DNA from 3 places in the Belnapia sp. genome. Region 2 is predicted to be linked to each of the others. Evidence: predicted binding sites of a transcription regulator. Region 2 holds the regulator's gene; each other region holds the start of a gene.

Region 1 (6,947 bases), on a different contig from region 2:
ATGCAGCGCAGCGCAGAGATTGGCCCCGCCCCCTGGCAGCGGCTGCAGCCCGGCATAGCCGCCGGCGAAGGGCAGCAGGGCGACGGCATCCCCCATCTCCACCCCGGCGAGGTGCAGCTTGAGGCCGAGGGCGGGCGGCGGCGCCCCCTCGCGCGGATGCCCGCGCAGCGCATGCTTGCCGGTGGCGAGCACGACCCGCCGGGCGCGGATGGCGCCCAGGCTGGTGCGCAGCCGCCACCCCTCTGCCTCCGGCTCGGCGTTGAGCACGGTAACGCCGCGCCGCAGTGCCGCCCCCGCCGCCGCCTGCAAGGCCCCGTCCAGGACGCGCCGCGGCAGGGCCCAGGCGGGGAAGGGCAGCGCCACATCCGCCTCGCGCCCGCCATGGCCGATTTGCACCCGCCGCAGCGGCGCGCCGCCGAGCGCCGCCGGGTCGAGGCCGAGGCAGCGCAGCGCTGCCGCCGCGTCCCGGCCGAGGAATTCGCCGCAGACGCTCTCCCGCGGCTCGGCGCTGCGCTCCAGCAGCACCACCTCCCACCCCGCCCGGGCGAGGGCGATCGCCGCCGCGCAGCCGGCCGGCCCGGCGCCGATCACCGCCACCTCAACCACGGCTGCTGACGATCCACTTGAAGGGGAAGGCCCATTCGATCCGCGCCGGGACGCCCGCCTCCGCCACCAGCTGCTCCCAATCGGCGCGGGTGAAGCCGCGGGCGATGGAGACGGTGCTGTCATGCACCACCATCGGGTCCATCCGGAGCGCCCGCACCGCGCCCCAGACGAAGCCCCAGGGCAGCCAGTGCCGGTGCAGGTCGGAGATCAGCCAGCCCCGCCGCGCCCGCCCCGGCAGCCAGCGGAGAAAGCGCACCAGCTCCGCATCGCGCAGGTGATGGGTGAAGAGGCTGCACAGCACCACGTCGAAGCGCTCCGCCTCCGGCAGCTCGAAGAGGTCGGCGGTGATGAAGCGTGCCCGCACCCCGGCGGCCTCGGCATAGCGCGCGGCCCAGGGGCTGCGGTCGATCCCCGCCAGCTCCACCGCGACGCCCCGCCGCTCGCCCCAGCGCGCGATGGCGGCCAGCATGTCCCCGCCGCCGAAGCCTATGTCGAGCACGGAGAGCCGCCGCGCCCCCGTCTCCGCCACCAGCCGGTCGAGCCAGCGCAGCGTCGGGCGATAGGCGAGGCTCATCCGGTTGATGCGGGCAAGGTCGCGCAGCGCGGAGGCGAATTCGGCTTCCGTCGCGGCCGCATCGTCCATCCATTCCTCGGCGGCGCTGCGCTCGCGCATCAGGCGAGGCGGAAGCGCATGGTCTCGGCCGAGAGGCCGGGGCCGAAGGCGAGCGCGCAGCCCCGCAGGCCGCGGCCCGCCGCCATCATCCGCTGCAGCACGAACATGACGGTGGCGGAGGACATGTTGCCATGCTCGCGTAGCACCGCGCGGCTCACATCGAGCGCACGCCCCGGCAGGTTGAGGCCGTGCGTCACCGCATCCAGCACGCTGCGCCCGCCGGGATGCACCGCCCAGAGATCGAAGGCATCCGCCGCCTCGCCGTCGAGGATGGCGGCGGCCTCGTCCGGCAGGGCGCGGGCGAGGGTCAGCGGCACGAAGCCGGAGAGCGTCATGTCGAAGCCGCCATCGCCGATGCGCCAGGTGATCTGGTCCGCGGCCTCCGGGATCAGCGCGGCGTGGAAGCCCTCGATGCCGATGCCCCGCGGCTCCGCCGTCACCAGCGCCGCGCTCGCCCCGTCGGCGAAGAGGAGGAAGCAGAGCAGTTGCTCGATCTCGGGCGAAGGTTGGAGGTGCAGCGTGCAGAGCTCGAGGTTGAGCACCAGCACCCGCGCGCGCTCGTCGCTGCGGACGATGTGATGGGCGAGCTTCAGCGCGTTGATCGCCGCCTGGCAGCCCATGAAGCCGACGACGCTGCGCTCCACGCTGCCGGGGAGGCCGAAGCGGCGGATCAGCCAATGGTCGAGGCCGGGGGCGGCGAAGCCGGTGCAGGTGGCATAGACGAGATGGGTGATGCCCGGCCCTTCGCCCTCCAGCCCCATCGCCAGGCAGGCGGCCTCGGCGAGGGCCGGCGCCTCCCGCTCGTAGCGGGCCATGCGGGTGCCGGTGCTCGGGAAGGCCTCCAGCCGGTAGAAGCTGTCCACCGTGCCGCTGGCATCCGCCTCCGGCTCCAGCACCGAATGCCGTGTCTCGATCTGCGACCGCTCCGCCAGCCGGGCGAAGGCGGTGCGGATGCGCGGATCGGTGATCTGCCGGCCGGCGAAGCGGCGGAAGGTGTCATGCACCTCATGGCGGGGGACGGCGGTGCCGATGCGGTTGATATAGGCCTGGGTCACATCTGTCCTGCCCGCAGGGGTCGCGGCCCCCGGCCGCGAAGGCTGCGGATGAGCAGGCCACGGAAGCCAAGGACCGTGACCCGGGGCCGCAGGCGGCAGGCCTGCGGCCCCGGGTCTGGGACTGAGGTGGGGTGGAAGATTATTGCCGCACCGCCCCCGTCCGGGCGTCGACGGTCACTTCAATGGGGGTGCCCTCGCGCAGCCCGCGGAGGCGGATGGCATCGCCCTCGCGGCCGATCTCCGTCACCTCGCTGTAGCCGCGGGCGCGCAGCAGCTCCCGCGCCTGGCCCTCGGTGAGGGGGGGCTGCTCGCGCGGCAGGCCGGTGGCGGCGTCGATGCGAAGGTTCTCGACCGTCTCGCCGTAGCGCATGGCGCGGGCGATGCGGAAGGTGTCGCCCTCGCGCTCCACCCCCTCGATGTCGCTGAAGCCCCGCGCCCGCAGCACGGTGGCCAGCTGGTCCGGCGTCAGCACGGCGGCCTGCTGCGCCGCGGCCGGGCCGGCGAGGAGCAGGAGAAGCAGGGCGGGGCGAAGGAGCTGCATCATCGGCCGCCATAACCACGCGGGACCGGAAAGGTTCACTTTACGCCACCCCTTGGGCCTTGCTTTCCGCAACAAAAGAACATATAAGGAACTGGAGGGCGGTTCATGGAGTTGCGGCAGAAGCTCGAGATCCTCGCCGATGCGGCGAAATACGATGCCTCCTGCGCGTCATCCGGGACCGAGAAGCGGGACAGCCAGGGGGGCGGCCTCGGCAGCACGGAGGGCATGGGCATCTGCCATGCCTATGCGCCGGATGGGCGCTGCATCTCGCTGCTCAAGGTGCTGCTGACCAATGCCTGCATCTATGACTGCGCCTATTGCATCAACCGCGCCACCAGCAACGTCCCCCGCGCCCGCTTCACGGTGCGGGAGCTAGTCGACCTGACGCTCGACTTCTACCGGCGCAACTACATCGAGGGGTTGTTCCTCTCCTCCGGCATCATCCGCTCGCCCGACTACACGATGGAGCGGCTGGTCGACGTCGCGCGCATCCTGCGCGAGGAGCACGGCTTCCGCGGCTACATCCACCTGAAGACCATCCCCGACGCATCGCCCGAGCTGCTGGCCGAGGCGGGGCGGCATGCCGACCGGCTTTCCATCAATGTCGAGCTGCCGCAGGAGGGGGCGCTGAAGGCCCTCGCCCCGGAGAAGGATCTGGGCGAGATCCGCCGGGCGATGGGGCGGATGCGGCTGCGCATCGAGGAGGCGAAGGAGGCGCGCAGGGCGGAGCGGCGGGCGCCGGCGCCGCGCTTCGCCCCGGCCGGGCAGAGCACGCAGATGATCATCGGCGCCGACGCCTCGGACGACCGGGCGGTGCTCGGCACCACGGCCAACCTCTATGGCAGCTACGGACTCAAGCGGGTTTATTTCTCCGCCTATTCGCCCATCCCCGATGCCTCGCGCCTGCTGCCGCCGCAACCGCCGCCGTTGGTGCGCGAGCACCGGCTTTACCAGGCGGACTGGCTGCTGCGCTTCTACGGCTTCTCGCTCGACGAGATCATGGCGGGCGGCGAGGGCGGCATGCTCGACCTCGGCATCGACCCGAAGCTAGCCTGGGCGCTGCGGCACAGGGGCGATTTCCCCGTCGACGTGAACCGGGCACCGCGGGAGCGGCTGCTGCGCGTGCCGGGCCTCGGGGCGAAGACGGTGGACCGGCTGCTGGCGGCGCGGCGGCACCACGCCATCCGCAGCGACGACCTGGCGCGGCTGCGGCTGCCGCTGGCGAAGCTCCTGCCCTTCCTCGTCACCGCAGATCACCGGCCGAGGGTGACGGACCGGCTCGACCTTCGCGCCCTGGTCGCGCCGCGCACCGGCTTCGGCAGGCCAAGGGGACAGCCAATGCAGCTGGCCCTGCTGTGATTGGCATCGCCCTTCCCGGCCCGGCCGACTTCCAGGCCTGGCGGGATGCGGCGCGGCGGCTGTTGGCGGCCGAGGCGGCGCCGGAGCGCATCGCCTGGCACCTCGCCGGCGAGGCCGCTGGGCTGTTCGCGCATGAGCCGGTGCCGGAGCCGCGGCAGGCCGGCCTTACCGTGCCGCGGGCCTTTCCGGAGCTGGCGGAGGTCGTCATCCGCCACCGTGACCCGGAGCGCTTCGCCCTGCTCTACCGGCTGCTCTGGCGCATCACCCATGGCGAGCACGGGCTGCTGGAGGTGGCGACCGACCCGGAGGTGATCCGCGCCCAAGGCATGGCCAAGGCGGTGCGGCGGGATGCGCACAAGATGCATGCTTTCGTGCGCTTCCGCGAGGCGCCCGGGCCCCGCTATGTCGCCTGGTTCGAGCCGGACCACCATATCCTGGAGGCGGAGACGGGCTTCTTCATCCGCCGCTTCGCGGGCATGCGCTGGTCCATCCTGACGCCCGAGGCGAGCGCGCATTGGGATGGCGAGGCGCTGCGGATGGGCCCGGGCGGCCGGCGTGCCGACGCCCCGGCCGAGGATGCGACGGAGGATCTTTGGCGGGCCTATTTCGCCAGCATCTTCAACCCGGCCCGGCTGAAGCCCGCCGCTATGCGCGCTGAGATGCCGGTGAAGTACTGGCGCAACCTGCCCGAGGCGCAGGACATCCCCCGCCTCATGGCTGAGGCCCCACGGCGTGTCGCCGCCATGGTCGAGCGCGGCGCGACCCCGCCCGCGCCGCGGCGGCAACGGGTGCTGGCCGCGGACGTTGAGGCGCCCATGTCAGCCGATCTCTTCGCCACCCAGGACCCCACCACCGCGCTCGCCGCCCTCCGCGCCGAGGTGCTGGCCGATCGCGGCCCGCTCGCCGAGCACGCCACCCAGGCCGTCTTCGGCGAGGGGCCGATCGGCGCCGCGCTGCTCTTCGTCGGCGAGCAGCCGGGCGACGAGGAGGACATCGCCGGCCGCCCCTTCGTCGGCCCGGCCGGGCGGATGTTCAACCGCGCGCTGGAGGAGGCGGGCATCCCCCGCGCCGAGGCCTATGTCACCAACGCGGTGAAGCATTTCAAATTCAAGCCGACCGGGCGCCGCCGCCTGCACCAGTCGCCGGATGCAGGCGACATCGCGCATTACCGGCCCTTCCTGCGGCGGGAAATCGAGATCGTGGCGCCGCGGCTGGTGGTCTCGCTCGGCGCTACGGCGCTGCGGGCGCTGACCGGCAAGCCGCTCGCCATCACCAAGGTGCGCGGCGAGGTGGTGAAGAGCGAGGACGGGCTGCCGGTCTTCCCGACCGTCCATCCCTCCTACCTGCTCCGCCTGCCGGACCCGGAGAGCAAGGAGCGGGAATATGCCCGCTTCCTCGGGGACCTGAAGAGCGCCTGGCGCGAAGTCCAGTAACCCATGCGAACCCGGCGGGGTCCTCGCCTGTTCCATCCGTTCGGCATGCATCGAAGGAGAGAACATGGCGCAGGACCAGGACAGGCTGATGCCGGACGAGCCGGTGAAGCCGGCGGACGACAAGGCGAAGGCCCGGGTGCCGAGCTTCGCCGAAGGCGGGCCGACCGACTACGACCCCAACGCCACCAATGACGGCGCCATGGGCGGCGGCGGGGCTGGGGGCGCGGGCGGCGTGACCGGCGGCGCCAGCGGCCGCAGCAACGAGAAGCCCTAACCGCGCCTCAGCCGAGGGCGAGGATGGTCCGCGCGAGCTCCGGCAGAGTCTCGGCCCGGAGGTCGGGCGGCGTCATGACCGGTGGGTAGGGCGGGCATGGCGGCTTTCGGCCTCTCTCGGGCAACGCCGCAAGAGAGGCCGGAGCCGTTCAGCCGGGCAGGCCGAGCACGTTCTTCGCCAGGATGTTCCGCTGAATCTCGTTCGAGCCGCCGTAGATCGTCGACGGCCGGGCCTGGATGAAGAGGCCGCCGATATTGAGGTCGCGATTGCCCTCCATCGGCTCCAGCAGCCCGGCATTCTCTCCGGCGATCTCCAGCATGGTGTCGGTGATGCGCTGGAAGAGCTCGGTCTGGATGATCTTCAGCATGGAGACATCAGGGCCGAGGCTCTCGCCGCGCTTCAGCTTCTCCACGAAGGTGCCGTACAGCGCCTTCAGGTCCTCGAATTCGAGGCGGAGGCGGGCGTAGCGGTCCTGGAACTCCGCATCCTTCAAAGCGCCCATGCGCTCGGCGAGGATCTTGAGGCGCGACAGCGCATAGCCCGACTGGCGCGGCGAGCCGAGGAAGATGCGCTCGAAGCCGAGCAGCGCTTTCGCCATGTCCCAGCCCTTGTTGAGCTGGCCGACCAGGTTCTCCTTCGGCACCCGGACATTGTCAAAGAAGACCTCGCAGAACTCGTCATGCATCTCGAGGTTGATGATCGGCCGCACGGTGATGCCGGGCGTCTTCATGTCGACGAGGAGGAAGGAGATGCCCTCCTGCTTCTTCGCCTGCTTGTCGGTGCGGACGAGGAGGAAGATCCAGTTGGCATCCGTCGCCAGGGTGGTCCAGATCTTCTGGCCGTTGACGACATACTCGTCGCCGTCGAGCACCGCTTCGGTGCGCAGCGCGGCGAGGTCGGAGCCGGCATTGGGCTCGGAATAGCCCTGGCACCAGATATGCTCGCCGGTCAGGATCTTCGGCAGGAAGCGCTGCTTCTGCTCCTCGGTCCCGTATTTGATGACGAG
Region 2 (6,947 bases):
ATCGGCTCCGAGGTCCGCGGCCGGCTGCGCCCCGGCCTCTCGGCGCTCGACGCGCTGGCCGGCGGCTTCCCGGCCGGCACGCTGACCGGCGCCCCCAAGGTCCGCGCCATGCAGATCATCGAGGAGCTGGAGCCCTCCCGGCGCGGCATCTATGCCGGCGGCTTCGGCTATTTCGGTGCCGATGGCGGCATGGACACCTGCATCGGCCTCCGCACCGCCCTGGTGAAGGACGGGGTGATGCATGTCCAGGCCGGCGCCGGCGTCGTCGCCGACAGCGACCCGGTCGCCGAGTATGAGGAGACGCAGCAGAAGGCCCGCGCCCTGTTCCGCGCGGCGGAGGAGGCGGTCCGCTTTGCCGCCGGCCGCCGCGGGTGACGCGCCCCTGCCCCGGCGCCCGCGCCGTCACCAGCCGCCCCCGCTGGCAGCCGCCGGCGGGCGCGACCGACTGCCACATGCACTTCTTCGGCCCCTACGCGCGCTACCCGCTCTCCTCGGGCCGCTCCTACACGCCGCCCGAGGCCTCGCTCGCCGCCTACCGGGCGATGGCCGCCACGATCGGCATCGAGCGCACCGTCATCGTCCAGCCGAGCGTCTACGGCACGGACAATGCCGTGACGCTTGATGCGGTGGACGCCCTCGGCCGCGACCGCACCCGCGCCGTCGTCGTCATCGACGAGGGCTTCGACTTCCCTGCGCTCCGCGCCATGGCGGCCCGCGGCGCCTGCGGCATGCGCATCAATGCGGTGAGCGGCAGCAACGCCCTGCTGGTCCGGCTCGAAGCGCTCGGCGCCCGCCTCGCCGAGCTTGGCTGGCACCTGCAGGTCTATGCCCACCCTGCCGAGCTGCTGGCGCTGGAGCCGGTGCTCGCCCGCCTGCCCTGCCCGCTGGTCCTCGACCATATGGGCGGCGTGAAGGCCGACCGGCAGGGCGTTGAGAACCCTGCCTTCCAGGCCCTGCTCCGCCTGCTGCGGGGCGGCGCCTGGGCCAAGCTCTGCGGCTACCGCTCCTCCATCGCCGGCGCGCCCTATGCGGATGTCGCCGCCATGGCCCGCGCCATGCTCGCGGCCGCGCCCGGGCGCTGCGTCTGGGGCACCGACTGGCCCCACCCTTCGCTCGCCTCGCCGGAGGAGGTGCCGGATGACGGCGTGCTGATGGACGCGCTCGGCGACTGGGCGCCGGAGGCGGCGCAGCGCCAGGCCATCCTCGTCGACAACCCGGCGCGGCTCTACGGCTTCTGATCGCGCTTGCACCGCGCGCCGCAGCATGGCACGACTTCGGCCATGGTGCAGCGCGCGATCCCCGCCACGCGATTTTGGTACCGCTGGTACGAACCGGCGGCCTAAGGATCAGCGCACCCTCGCAGACCTCAGAAGCCGCCACCCGCTGGCGGCTTTTGCGTCTCTGCACCTTCGCCAGCGGTGCCGGCCCCCACCCCGAAGGAGGCCCGACATGCAACGCAGCGATTTCGACTTCGACGTCATCAGCGGCCCGGCCCTGCCGCCGGTGCGCCCGCCCGCGCCCCCGGCCCCGCCGCCGCCCGCGCTTGACCCCGCCGCGAGCCGGCCCGAAAGTCCTAAGCCATGATCCTGCTGATCGACAACTACGACAGCTTCACCTTCAATCTCTATCACTTCCTTGGCGACCTTGGGATGGAGATCGAGGTACGGCGCAATGATGCGCTGACCAGCCAGGAAGCGCTGGCCATGCAGCCGGAGGCGATCCTGCTCTCCCCCGGCCCCTGCACGCCGAACGAGGCCGGCATCTGCCTGCCGCTGATCGGCGCCGCCGCCTCGGCCGGCATTCCGCTGATGGGCGTGTGCCTCGGCCACCAGGCGATCGGGCAGGCCTTCGGCGGCACCGTCATCCGCGCGCCCGATCCGGTCCATGGCAAGGTCTGGGACGTGCATCACCGCGGCTCCGACCTCTTCGCCGGCCTACCGAGCCCGGTCCGCGCGACGCGCTACCACTCCCTCGTCGTCCGCCGCGACGACCTGCCGCCCGAGCTCGAGGTCACCGCCTGGACCGAGGACGGCCTCGTCATGGGCCTCGCCCATCGCAGCCTGCCCATCTGGGGCGTGCAGTTCCACCCGGAGAGCATCGCCTCGCAGCACGGCCACGACCTGCTGCGGAACTTCCTGCTGCTCGCCAAGGCGCGGGTGCCGGCGTGAACACGCTGAAGCCGGTCCTCGCCCGCCTCGCCGCCGGCGAGCGCCTGGCGGAGAGCGAGGCGGAGGCCGCCTTCGGCATCATCATGGCGGGCGAGGCGACGCCGGCCCAGATCGCCGCCCTGCTCATGGCCATGCGCGTCCGCGGCGAGACGGTTGCCGAGATGACCGGCGCCGTCCGCGCCATGCGCGCCCGCATGACGGCGATCGACGCGCCGCACGGCGCCATCGACATCGTCGGCACCGGCGGGGACGCCTCTGGCAGCCTCAACATCTCGACGGCGACGGCGCTGGTCGTCGCCGGCTGCGGCGTGCCGGTGGCGAAGCACGGCAACCGCGCCCTCTCCTCCCGCTCCGGCGCCGCCGATGCGCTGGCTGCCCTCGGCATCGATCTCGACGTGCCGCTCGACCGGCTGGAGGCGGTGCTGCGGACGGCTGGCATGGTCTTCCTGATGGCGCCGCGCCACCACGCCGCGCTCCGCCACGCCGCCGGGCCCCGCGTCGAGCTCGGCACCCGCACCATCTTCAACCTGCTCGGCCCGCTGGCGAACCCGGCCCGGGTCCGCCGCCAGCTCACCGGCGCCTATGACGCCGCCTGGCTGCGCCCCATGGCGGAGACCCTCGCCCGCCTCGGCACCGAGGCCGCCTGGCTCGTCCATGGCCAGGGCCTCGACGAGATCGCCCTATCCGGCGAGACGCAGGTCGTCGCGCTCCAGGGCGGCGCGATCCGCGAATTCACCATCGCCCCGGAGGATGCCGGGCTCCGCCGCGCCCCGCCCGAGGCCATCCGCGGCGGCGAGCCGGCCGAGAACGCCATCGCCCTCACCGCGTTGCTGGAGGGCGCCCCGGGCCCCTACCGCGACATCGTGCTGCTGAATGCTGCCGCGGCCCTGGTCGTTGCGGGTCGCGATACCGATCTTGCATCCGGCGCGGCGCGGGCCGCGGCGGCCATCGACAGCGGGGCCGCTTCTGCCGTACTGGCCCGCCTGAAGGACGCCACTGCAGCATGAACGCCCCCCATATCATCATCCCCGAGCCCCAGGCCGTGTCGGGCACGCTTTCCCGCATCCTCGCCGACAAGTACGAGGAGGTCCGGGCCCGGTCCGCCGCCACCATGCTCAACGAGATGGAGCGCCAGGCCCGCGCCGCCGCGCCGCCCCGTAATTTCGTCACCTCCCTTTGCGAGGCCGTGGCCGAGGGCCGGGTCGGCCTCATCGCCGAGATCAAGCGCGCTTCCCCCTCGGGCGGGCTGATCCGCGACCCCTTCGAGCCGGCGCGCCTCGCCGAGGACTATGCCCGCGCCGGCGCGAGCTGCCTTTCGGTCCTGACCGACGCCCCCTATTTCCAGGGGCATGCCGACCACCTGAAGGCCGCCCGCGCCGCCTGCGCCCTGCCGGTGCTGCGCAAGGACTTCATGGTCCATCCCTGGCAGGTCTTCGAGGCCCGGGCGATGGGCGCCGACTGCATCCTGCTGATCATGGCCGCCCTCTCCGACCAGCAGGCCGAGGAGCTGGAGGACATCGCCCGCAGCCTCGACATGGGCGTCCTGGCCGAGGTGCACGACCATGCCGAGCTCGACCGGGCACTGGGCCTGCAGACCCGGCTGATCGGCATCAACAACCGCAACCTCAAGACATTGCAGACCGACCTTGCGACCTCGGACGAGTTGGCGCCGCTGGTCCCGGCCGACCGCCTGCCGATTGCCGAGAGCGGAATCCGAAGCCCCGCCGATGTCCGCCGCATGGCCGAGGCCGGGGCCCGCTGCATCCTGGTCGGCGAGAGCCTGCTGCGCCAGCCGGACCTCACCGCCGCCGCCGCCGCCCTCGTCCAGGCCCTTTGATGGTCGAGGCGCCGCCTCTCACCCATTTCGACGCGGAAGGCCGCGCCGCCATGGTCGATGTGGGCGGCAAGGCGGAGACGCAGCGCCAGGCCATCGCCCGCGGCCGCGTGGTGATGGACCCGGCCACCCTCGCCCGCATCGTCGAGGGCCAGATGGCCAAGGGCGACGTCCTCGCCGTCGCCCGCCTGGCCGGAATCATGGCGGCGAAGCGCACCGCCGACCTCATCCCCCTCTGCCACCCGCTGATGCTGACCAAGGTGGCCGTCGACCTCACCCCCGCCGCGCCCGATGCGGTGGAGATCGAGGCCACCGTCGCGCTGACCGGCCGCACCGGCGTGGAGATGGAGGCGCTGACCGCCGTTACCGTCGCGGCGCTGACCGTCTACGACATGTGCAAGGCGATCGACCGCGGCATGCGCATCGAGGCCGTGCGCCTGTCCCATAAATCCGGCGGCAAGTCCGGCATTTACGAGGCGGAGTGATGATCTCGGTCGAGGAAGCCCGGGCCCGTATCCTGGACGCCCTCGCCGCCACCCCGGCCGAGACCGTGCCGTTGCCGGCCGGCTGGGGCCGCGTCCTTGCCCGTCCCGTCCTCGCCCGCCTGACCCAGCCGCCGGCCGATGTCTCGGCGATGGACGGCTATGCGGTCCGCGCCGCCGAGGCCACCGAGGGTGCCCGCCTTGCCGTCATCGGCACGGCGCCGGCCGGCCATCCCTTCGCGGGCGAGGTCGGCGCGGGCCAGGCCGTCCGCATCTTCACCGGCGGCGTCGTCCCGCCCGGGGCCGATGCCATCCTCCTGCAGGAGGACGCCGTGGTCGCGGAGGGTGCCGTGCAGGTGCAGGAGGCTGTCCGCCCCAGGCGCTGGATCCGTCGGCGCGGCCTCGATTTCGCCGAGGGCGAGGAGGTGCTGCCTGCCGGCCGCCGCCTCACTGCCCGCGACATCGGCCTCGCCGCCGCCGCCAACACGCCCTGGCTCGCGGTTCATCGTGCGCCCCGCATCGGCATCCTGGCGACGGGCGACGAGATCGCCCTGCCCGGCGACCCGATCCCCGCCGGCGGCATCGTCAGCAGCAACGCCCATGCGCTCGCCGCGCTGGTCCGCGCCGGCGGCGGCGAGCCGCTGGTCCTGCCCATCGCCCCCGATGACAGCCAGGCCATCGCCGAGGCGGCACGCGCCGCCCGTGCCTGCGACCTGCTGGTGACGACCGGCGGCGCCAGCGTCGGCGATCACGACCTGGTGCAGAGCGCGCTCGGGCCGGAGGGCTTCACCCTCGACTTCTGGAAGATCGCCATGCGGCCCGGCAAGCCGCTGATCTGGGGCCGGCTCGGCCCAACGCCGGTGCTCGGCCTGCCTGGCAACCCGGTCTCGGCCCTGGTCTGCAGCGTGCTCTTCCTGATCCCTGCCCTCGACCGGCTCTCCGGCCTGCCTGGCGCCGCGCCGCGGACCATCCGCGCCCTGGCCGGCGCCGACCTTCCGGCGAATGACCGCCGCTTCGACCACCTCCGCGCCACCCTGCGACCTGGCCCCGAGGGCACCCCGCTCGCGACGCCCTTCGCGGTGCAGGACAGTTCCATGATGAAGACCCTGGCCCGCGCCGACGCCCTGATCCTCCGCGCCCCGGGCGCCCCGGCCGTGCCGGCCGGAGCGCCGGTCGAGGTCATCCCACTTGGTGCTCTCGGTCTTTGATTCGATACAGTTGACCGGATGATGGAACTTCCGTAGAACATCCGTGCGATTCGTGGTTTGTTCGCCAGCCACACGCAGGGCCAGCCCACGGAGGAGACGATGCTTACCCGCAAGCAGCATGAGCTGCTGATCTTCATCGACAAGCATTTGCGCGCGACCGGCTTCTCCCCGTCCTTCGAGGAGATGAAGGAGGCCCTGAAGCTCAAGTCGAAGTCCGGCATCCACCGCCTCATCACGGCACTCGAGGAGCGTGGCTTCCTGAAGCGGCGTGCCCACCGCGCCCGGGCGCTCGAGGTCATCCGCCTGCCGGAGAACATCGCCCCGCGGCGCGCGGCGGAGCCTGCGGCGGCCCCTGCCCCGGCGGCCCCGGCCTTCTCGCCCAATGTCATCCATGGCCGCTTCGCGCCGAACCTCCCCGGCGTCCAACGCGCAGCGAACGAGGCGGCGGCCGTCCAGCTCCCCCTGTATGGCCGCATCGCTGCCGGCCTGCCGATCGAGGCGCTGCGCGACAGCGGGAGCAGCGTCGAGGTCCCCGCCGCCCTCCTGACGAATGGCGAGCACTACGCGCTCGAGGTCGCTGGCGACTCCATGGTCGAGGCCGGCATCCTCGATGGCGACACCGTCATCATCCGCCGCGGCGACATCGCCGATAACGGCGCCATCGTCGTCGCCCTGGTCGATGAGAACGAGGTGACGCTGAAGCGCCTGCGCCGCAAGGGCAACTCCATCGCCCTCGAGCCGGCCAACCCGCGCTACGAGACCCGCATCTTCGGCCCGGACCGGGTGAAGGTTCAGGGCCGGCTGATCGGGCTGCTGCGCCGCTACTAGGCTATTCGGCCGCCGCCGCGGGCGCCGCCGAGGCGAGGCCCCGCGGCGCCGGCACCGGCGGCACCCAGGGCCGGTCGCCTCGCCAGGCCCGGTCGCTGATCACCCGGGCTCCGGTGCGGAGCAGCCAGATGGCATGCGGCCCGTCGCGCCAGAGGGCGAGGCGGTCCACCACCTGCGCGAGGCAGGCGCCGCGCAGCGGCACTGCCTCAGGCCCGGCCGGATCCGGCCGTAGCGCACAGGCCCCGGCCCGGCATCGGAGCGCGCCGTCTGCCGCCTCGCCCTCGCGCGGCAGGGCCTCGGTGCGGCCAGCCCCATGCATCCGCTGCCAATCCTCACGGACGAAGGCGGAGGCGCCGGACTGGCTCTGGAGGAACAGCGCCTCCCCCGCCCGCAGCGCGATGAGGCGGCCGTCGCCCGAGACCAGCAG
Region 3 (6,947 bases), on a different contig from region 2:
GCTGCGACTTCCTGCCGGTGAGCCCCGCTTTCGCCGCCACCAATGCGCGCGACAGGTCGCCCGGCTGGAGCCCGTTCGGGGGCGTCGGGGACGGAGGCAGGGCGTCACGCGCTGTCGTGTCGTCAAGCACCTCCTTCAGGGTTGCTTCCGCCTTGCCCGCTGCGGCCCTGATGTCCGCAGTCTTCGGGTAACCCGCGAAGTTCTTACTGCCGTGGCATAGATCGGATGCGTGCTCCCCAAGTGCCTGCAGGGGCTCCAGCCCGATGAGCTCAACCAGCACCTCGACAAGGCGCCGCTCCTCCGTGACTCGGACGTGCGCCACCCGGTTCGGGATGAGGACCGCCAGCTCCGCGTGTAGGGGGCTGACGCCGGGTGGCAAGAATGGCTGGGCCGGTGAGATGCCCCCGCGGGTCACGGTCCGTTCGGTCGTGTGTTCCAGACCTGCTTCGTCCTTAAACACGAGGCGGATCATGGCCTCTGGAACGGCAGACTGCAGGGTCTCCAAGTCCCTCGGGTAGGTTACAACGGGCGGCCATCCGTCCGCCGGGCCACCGCCGCTTGCCGTGCGGACCGGATGAGGCGAACACGCGGCGGCAGACGGGCCGTGCGCGCCGATGCGCTGGCCCGTGAGGGCGACGGTCAGCAGGCTAGCGAGCGAGGTCTTGCCCTGGCCGTTAAGGCCGTCCAGGCATAGGCTCCTGCCACCGAACTCCAGGGTGAACGACCCCGCGCCGTATGCCGTGACGCCGCCGAAGCCAGTCGCCTCGACGCGATCGAGCAGCCAGCGACTCATCGGCGTCCCGCCGTGCTCCGCTGCGTCCCCTCGACCCTCGTCCTCATCCGGCGCGTCGGGCACCGCGAAGGCGACCTTCAGCTGGGCGATGTAAGCATCGGAGAAAGGTCCACGACCGCGTTTGGGCGATGCGAGCAAGAAGCGTAGCATGCGGCGCTGCGCCGGACTGGCTAGCCGCATGCCGCGGACAGCTCCCGCTGCCAGCAGCGTTGCGACAATCTCGCCTTGAGTTCTCGGCATGCGCGGCTCGTCTCCGCGCACATGATGTGTGGGCCTTCATCTTCCCGCTACAGGATACTCCGCAGCAGAGGCGTCCAAGACTTCACTGTGGCCAAGTTGCATCGGCATGAGCGGCAGGACGCAGCGTTAAGGGTGTCCGCTTCGAAGGGAGAGCAAGCTTAGCTGGCCCCCTAGCCCGCAGATGGATCACAGCGCCGATCAAGCGAAGTGTGAGCAACATAACGTGCTCCGAAAAGCGTCCTGGCCTCGCCACACCGAAACGATCCCCGTTATCCACAGCCCTCCGCAGGTCGCCAGCCTAAATCGGAACTTCCGGCGACTCGTTCGTTCACTTTATGTTCCAGGCGACGGAGGTGAGTGGACATGGCCGGGAGCGGTCGGGCGGCATTGCTGGAAGACCTCAGGGAGCAGGTGGCGCGCATCGAGCGCCGCCCGCTGGCCCCGGGCCGTGCGGCTGTCATTCCCTTCGGTCTCCCGACCCTCGACGACGCCCTGCCTGACGGCGGCATCGCCCGGGGCGCCCTGCACGAGGTCGCCGGGTCTGGCCCCGACACCGAGCACGGCGCCGCCGCGGCCCTGCTCGCCGCCAGCGTCCTGGCCCGTGCGGCAGGGCCGGTGCTCTGGGTCTCTCCATACTTCGACCTCTTCGCCCCGGCCTTGGCCGAGGTCGGCCTCACCTCGCAGCGTGTCCTGCACGTGGAGGCGGGCCGGGACGTGCTGGCCGCCATGGAGGAGGGGCTGCGCCACCCCGGTCTCGCAGGCGTCGTCGGCGAGGTGCCCAGCCGCCTCAGCCTGACCGCTTCGCGCCGCCTGCAGCTCGCCGCGGAGGGTACGGGCGCCATCGCCTTCGCACTCCGCCGTAGCCCCCGGCACGATGACCCCGCCCTGGCCGAGCCCAGCGCAGCCGTGACGCGCTGGCGCGTCGCCTCCCTGCCGTCCGCCCCGCCGCTGCCTTGGTCGCCCGAGACACCCGGCCTCGGCCGGGCACGCTGGCAGCTCGACCTGCTGCGGGCTCGCGGCGGTGAACCCCGTTCCTGGATTGTGGAGTGTCCCGATGCGCAGGGTCGTCTCGCTCTGGCTGCCGACCTGGCCGACCGACCGGCTGCAGAGGAGCCGAGGCACCGTGTCGCCGGTTGAGGCGCCGCTGGTGACGCGCGCCCACGATGGCCGCCGCCTCGCGGTCGCGTCGGCGAACCGGGCGGCGCAGGTGCTGGGGCTCCGCCCGGGCATGCCGCTCGCCCATGCCCAGGCCATGGTGCCTGGGCTCGAGGTCGTCGCGGCGGATCCCGAGGGCGACGCCGACGCGCTTACCGACCTGGCAGCTTGGTGCCTGCGCTACTCCCCTCTGACCGCGCCCGACCCGCCGGACGGGCTCTGGATCGACGCCACCGGCTGCGCGCACCTGCATGGCGGCGAGGAGGCAATGCTCGAAGACCTCGTCGGACGCCTCGGCCGGTCCGGCATCGTCGCCCGAGCCGCCATCGCAGACACGCCCGGCGCGGCCTGGGCGATGGCACGCCACGTCAGCGCGACCATCAGCGTCGTTCTACCCGCCGGGCAAGTCGACGCCGTCGCCCTGCTGCCTGTGGCGGCGCTGCGCCTGCCCGGCGAGACAGTCGCGGGCCTGCGGCGGCTCGGGCTCGACCTTGTCGGCCAGCTGGTCTCGACGCCACGCGGCCCCTTGGCGCGGCGGTTCGGGGCTGAGACGCTGCGGCGTCTCGACCAGGCGCTCGGCCGCACCCCAGAGCCGATCACGCCGGTGGTGCCGCCTGAGGCGGTGCAGCACAGCCTGGCCTTTCCCGAGCCGCTGCTGACCGCCGAAGCGCTGCGGTTCGCCATCGACCGACTGGCGGAGACCGTTTGCACAGGGCTGGAGCGAGCTGGCCTCGGCGCGCGTCGCCTCGACTTGTTGTTTGAGCGGGTGGACGACGCAACCAAGGTCCTGCGAGCCGGAATGGCACGACCAACGCGCGACCCTCGCCATCTTGCGCGTCTCCTCGGCGAGCGGCTCGAGGAGGTGGATCCCGGCTTCGGGGTCGCCGCCATGCGCCTCGTCGTCGCCTTGGCCGAGCCACTTGCACCCACCCAGGCCACGACGTCGCTCAGCGGCGATGGCGCCGCCGAGGTGGACATCGCTTCCTTGGTCGACCGCCTCACTGCCCGTTTCGGCGCGGGGCGGGTGTTCCGTGCTGTGCCCGTCGAGAGCGACGTGCCCGAGCGCTCGGTCTGGCGCGCGCGCCCTCTCGCCGACGTCGGTCGTGCCGCCTGGCCGCCCGGCCTGCGGCGACCGGTTCGACTGATCGCGCCGCCTCAGCCGGTGCAGGTGCTGTCGGTGCTGCCCGACCAACCCCCAGCCGCATTCACCTGGCGCCGGGTGCGCCACCGCGTCCGGCGCGCCGACGGGCCTGAGCGCATTGCGGGCGAGTGGTGGCGCCGCGACGGCGAGCGCCGCGCGGTGCGCGACTACTGGGCCGTCGAGAACGAGGATGGTCGGCGCTTCTGGCTTTACCGCCGCGGCGACGGCGCCGACCCCGCGACGGGCGACCTCGCTTGGTTCCTGCACGGCATCTTCTGACCTCGACAGCAAGGAAACAGCTCCGGTGCCCAATGCCCCTTCGCCCCTGCGTCCCGCGACCTCCGAGGAAATCGCCGAGAGCCTGTCCTTCGCGCTCAGGTATGACGGAAGGAAACGTGTCCATCACGCCGACGAGGCGATGGCGCGCATCACCGCCGAACGGCTGGTGCGCCATCTCGAGCGCAGCGGCTTCGTGCTGATGAAGCTCCCGGCGGTTCCGGCACCCTCGACCAGCCCGCACCATCAGAAGCCGTGACGGCGGCCTACGCCGAGCTCCAGGTCACAACGAACTACTCCTTCCTGCGCGGCGCCAGCCACCCAGAGGAGTTGTTTGACCGGGCCGCCGCGCTTGGCCTGCCCGCGCTCGGCGTCACCGACCGGAATTCACTCGCGGGGATCGTGTCCGCGCACCGGCACTCCAAGGATTCAGGCGTGCGGCTGGTAGTCGGCTGCCGCCTCGACCTCGCGGACGGCGCCGCCGTCCTGGTCTATCCAACGGACCGCTCCGCCTACGCCCGGCTCTGTCGACTGCTGACCATCGGCAAGGGCCGCGCTGGCCACCGTGGTTGGGAGCTGTTTTGGGACGACCTCGCGGCTCATGCCGAGGGGCTGCTCGCTATCCTTGTGCCGGATCAGCCAGACGAGGAGCTTGCCGCACGCCTCCCCCGCCTTCGTGCCGACTTCGGCAGCCGCGCCCACCTCGCGCTGACGCTACGTCGCCGTTCCGGCGACGACGTGCGCCTGCGCGCGCTCGATGACATGGCGCGCGTCGCGCGCGTGGCGGCGGTCGCCACCGGCGACGTGCTATACCACGCGCCGGAGCGTCGCACCCTGCAGGACGTGGTCACCTGCATCCGCGAGGGTTGCACCATCGACGGCGCTGGGTTTCGGCGCGAGCGCTCCGCTGACCGCCACCTGAAGGCGTCGGAGGAGATGGTGCGCCTCTTCCGCCACCACCCGGAGGCGGTCGCGCGGACCCTCGACGTCGTGGCGCGGTGCCGCTTTTCCTTGGACGAACTCCGCTACCAGTACCCGGACGAGGTCGAGGATCCGTCGCTCACCCCGCAGCAGGCGCTGGAGCGGCTGGTCTGGGACGCAGCGCCGTCCCGCTATCCGGAAGGCATGCCCGACGACGTGGCGGCCCAGCTCCAGCACGAGCTGCGGCTCATCGAAGACCTGGGATACGCGCCCTACTTCCTGACCGTCCGCACCATCGTCGCCTATGCCCGCAGCAAGGATATCCTCTGCCAGGGCCGCGGTTCGGCCGCCAACTCGGCCGTCTGCTACGTGCTCGGCGTCACCTCCATCGACCCGGTGCGCTCCGGCCTGCTCTTCGAGCGCTTCGTCTCGGCTGAGCGGCGCGAGCCTCCGGACATCGACGTGGACTTCGAGGCCGAGCGGCGGGAGGAGGTGATCCAGTGGGTCTACGCCCGCTACGGTCGCGACCGCGCCGCGCTCTGCGCCACCGTGATGCGCTTCCGCGCCCGCGGGGCGGTGCGGGACGTGGGCAAGGTCATGGGCCTGCCCGAAGACGTCACCGGCGCGCTGGCCGCGCAGGTATGGGGCTGGTCCGAGGAGGGCGTGACCGAGGAGCACGCCACGGAGCTGAATCTCGACCCCACCGACCGGCGCCTGCGGCTGACCCTGGAGCTTGCGCGCGAGATCATCGGCTTCCCCCGCCAGCTCGGGACGCACCCGGGCGGCTTCGTGCTGACCCGCGACCGGCTCGACGAACTCGTCCCGGTCGCGCCTGCGGCGATGGCCGGGCGGCAGGTGGTCGAATGGGACAAGGACGACATCGACGCGCTGGGCTTCATGAAGGTGGACGTGCTCGGGCTCGGTATGTTGGGCTGCCTCCGGCGCGCCTTCGAGCTGATGGATGACCACAAGGGTCAGCAAGTCGACATGGCCTCGGTGCCGCCTGAGGATCCGGCGACCTACGCTATGATCCGGCGCGCCGACACCCTCGGCACCTTCCAGATCGAAAGCCGGGCGCAGATGGCCATGCTGCCGCGGCTGAAGCCGAGAACCTTCTACGACCTCGTCATCCAGGTCGCCATCGTCCGCCCGGGGCCAATCCAGGGCGACATGGTCCATCCCTACCTGCGGCGCCGGGAGGGAAAGGAGGACGTCTCCTACCCGAAGCTCGAATTGGAGAAGGTGCTCGGCAAGACGCTCGGCGTGCCGCTGTTCCAGGAACAGGCCATGCAGGTCGCCATCCATTGCGCCGGGTTCAGTCCGGGCGAGGCCGACCAGTTGCGACGCGCCATGGCGACCTTCAAGTTCACGGGTGGCGTCTCAGTGTTCCGGGACAAACTGATTGCGGGCATGGTGGAGCGCGGCTACGCGAGGGACTTCGCGGAGCGCACCTTCGCGCAGCTCGAGGGCTTCGGCAGCTACGGCTTCCCGGAGAGCCACGCCGCCTCTTTCGCCCTCATCGCTTACGCCAGCGCATGGGTGAAGTGCCACCAGCCCGATGTCTTCTGCGCGGCGCTGCTGAACAGCCAGCCGATGGGCTTCTACGCGCCCGCCCAGGTGGTGCGCGACGCCCGCGAGCATGGGGTCGAGGTGCGGCCGGTCTGTGCCAACGCCTCGCGCTGGGACTGCACCCTGGAGCCGACGGGCGGCCGGTGGCTGGCCGTCCGGCTCGGCCTGCGCATGATTCAAGGCTTGGCGAACGCCGACGCCGCCCGGCTTGTCGCGCACCGGGGAGGGGCGCCCTACGCGTCCGTCGAGGAGGTCTGGCGCCAAGCTGGCCTGCCCAGGGCGGCGCTCGAGCGGCTGGCCGAGGCCGACGCCTTCCGCACGCTGGGGCTCGACCGGCGGCAGGCGCTCTGGGCAGTGCGCGGCCTCGCCGACACGGCGCTGCCGCTGTTTGCCGCGGCTGAGCGCGGCGGCGCGCTGGAGCCGGAGGCCGTCGAGCCGCCCGTCGCGCTCGTGCCGATGGCGGATGGACGTGAGGTCGTGGAGGATTACCGCAGCACTGGCCTAAGCCTGCGGTGCCATCCTGTCGCCTTCCTGCGGGGTGAACTTCGCGCCCGCGGCCTGGTGGCCTGCGCGGACCTCGCCACGGCCCGCGACGGACGCTGGGTGACGGTGCCTGGCATCGTGCTGGTGCGGCAGAAGCCGGGCTCGGCCAAGGGCGTCATGTTCATCACCATCGAAGACGAGACGGGCGTGGCGAACCTCATCGTCTGGCCCTCCCTCTTCGAGCGACAGCGTCGCCTCGTCCTCTCCGCGGGTATGCTTGCCTGCCGCGGTCGGGTGCAGCGCGAGGGCGAGGTAACCCACGTCATCGCCAACCGTTTGGAGGATCTTTCCGGCCTGCTGCAGGGCGTC

The links. The regulator LexA, encoded in region 2, represses DNA repair genes until DNA is damaged. The targets are predictions, from matches to a motif close to TGTTCTANNTANGTTC.
Region 1: a site for LexA is predicted at 2,953-2,968, ahead of AC5JJ1_RS26710 (putative DNA modification/repair radical SAM protein). Genes of this name have one in related genera too.
Region 3: a site for LexA is predicted at 1,359-1,374, ahead of AC5JJ1_RS00760 (ImuA family protein). Genes of this name have one in related genera too.

Annotation. Positions count from the first base shown of each region.
Region 1 covers NZ_JCACHU010000167.1:10,041-16,987, reverse strand. The annotation lists gene AC5JJ1_RS26730 (NAD(P)/FAD-dependent oxidoreductase) at 1-606, opposite strand, end outside; gene AC5JJ1_RS26725 (methyltransferase domain-containing protein) at 599-1,279, opposite strand; gene AC5JJ1_RS26720 (type III polyketide synthase) at 1,279-2,334, opposite strand; gene AC5JJ1_RS26715 (hypothetical protein) at 2,474-2,878, opposite strand; gene AC5JJ1_RS26710 (putative DNA modification/repair radical SAM protein) at 2,981-4,234, shown strand; gene AC5JJ1_RS26705 (UdgX family uracil-DNA binding protein) at 4,231-5,667, shown strand; gene AC5JJ1_RS26700 (hypothetical protein) at 5,732-5,941, shown strand; gene AC5JJ1_RS26695 (acyl-CoA dehydrogenase family protein) at 6,090-6,947, opposite strand, start outside.
Region 2 covers NZ_JCACHU010000166.1:566-7,512, reverse strand. The annotation lists gene trpE (anthranilate synthase component I) at 1-375, shown strand, start outside; gene AC5JJ1_RS25630 (amidohydrolase family protein) at 372-1,238, shown strand; gene AC5JJ1_RS25625 (hypothetical protein) at 1,450-1,584, shown strand; gene AC5JJ1_RS25620 (anthranilate synthase component II) at 1,581-2,168, shown strand; gene trpD (anthranilate phosphoribosyltransferase) at 2,165-3,175, shown strand; gene trpC (indole-3-glycerol phosphate synthase TrpC) at 3,172-4,005, shown strand; gene moaC (cyclic pyranopterin monophosphate synthase MoaC) at 4,005-4,487, shown strand; gene AC5JJ1_RS25600 (molybdopterin molybdotransferase MoeA) at 4,487-5,692, shown strand; gene lexA (transcriptional repressor LexA) at 5,792-6,520, shown strand; gene AC5JJ1_RS25590 (hypothetical protein) at 6,522-6,947, opposite strand, start outside.
Region 3 covers NZ_JCACHU010000007.1:2,302-9,248, reverse strand. The annotation lists partial or broken gene AC5JJ1_RS00765 (hypothetical protein) at 1-931, opposite strand, end outside; gene AC5JJ1_RS00760 (ImuA family protein) at 1,397-2,170, shown strand; gene AC5JJ1_RS00755 (Y-family DNA polymerase) at 2,088-3,608, shown strand; gene AC5JJ1_RS00750 (hypothetical protein) at 3,634-3,864, shown strand; gene AC5JJ1_RS00745 (error-prone DNA polymerase) at 3,861-6,947, shown strand, end outside.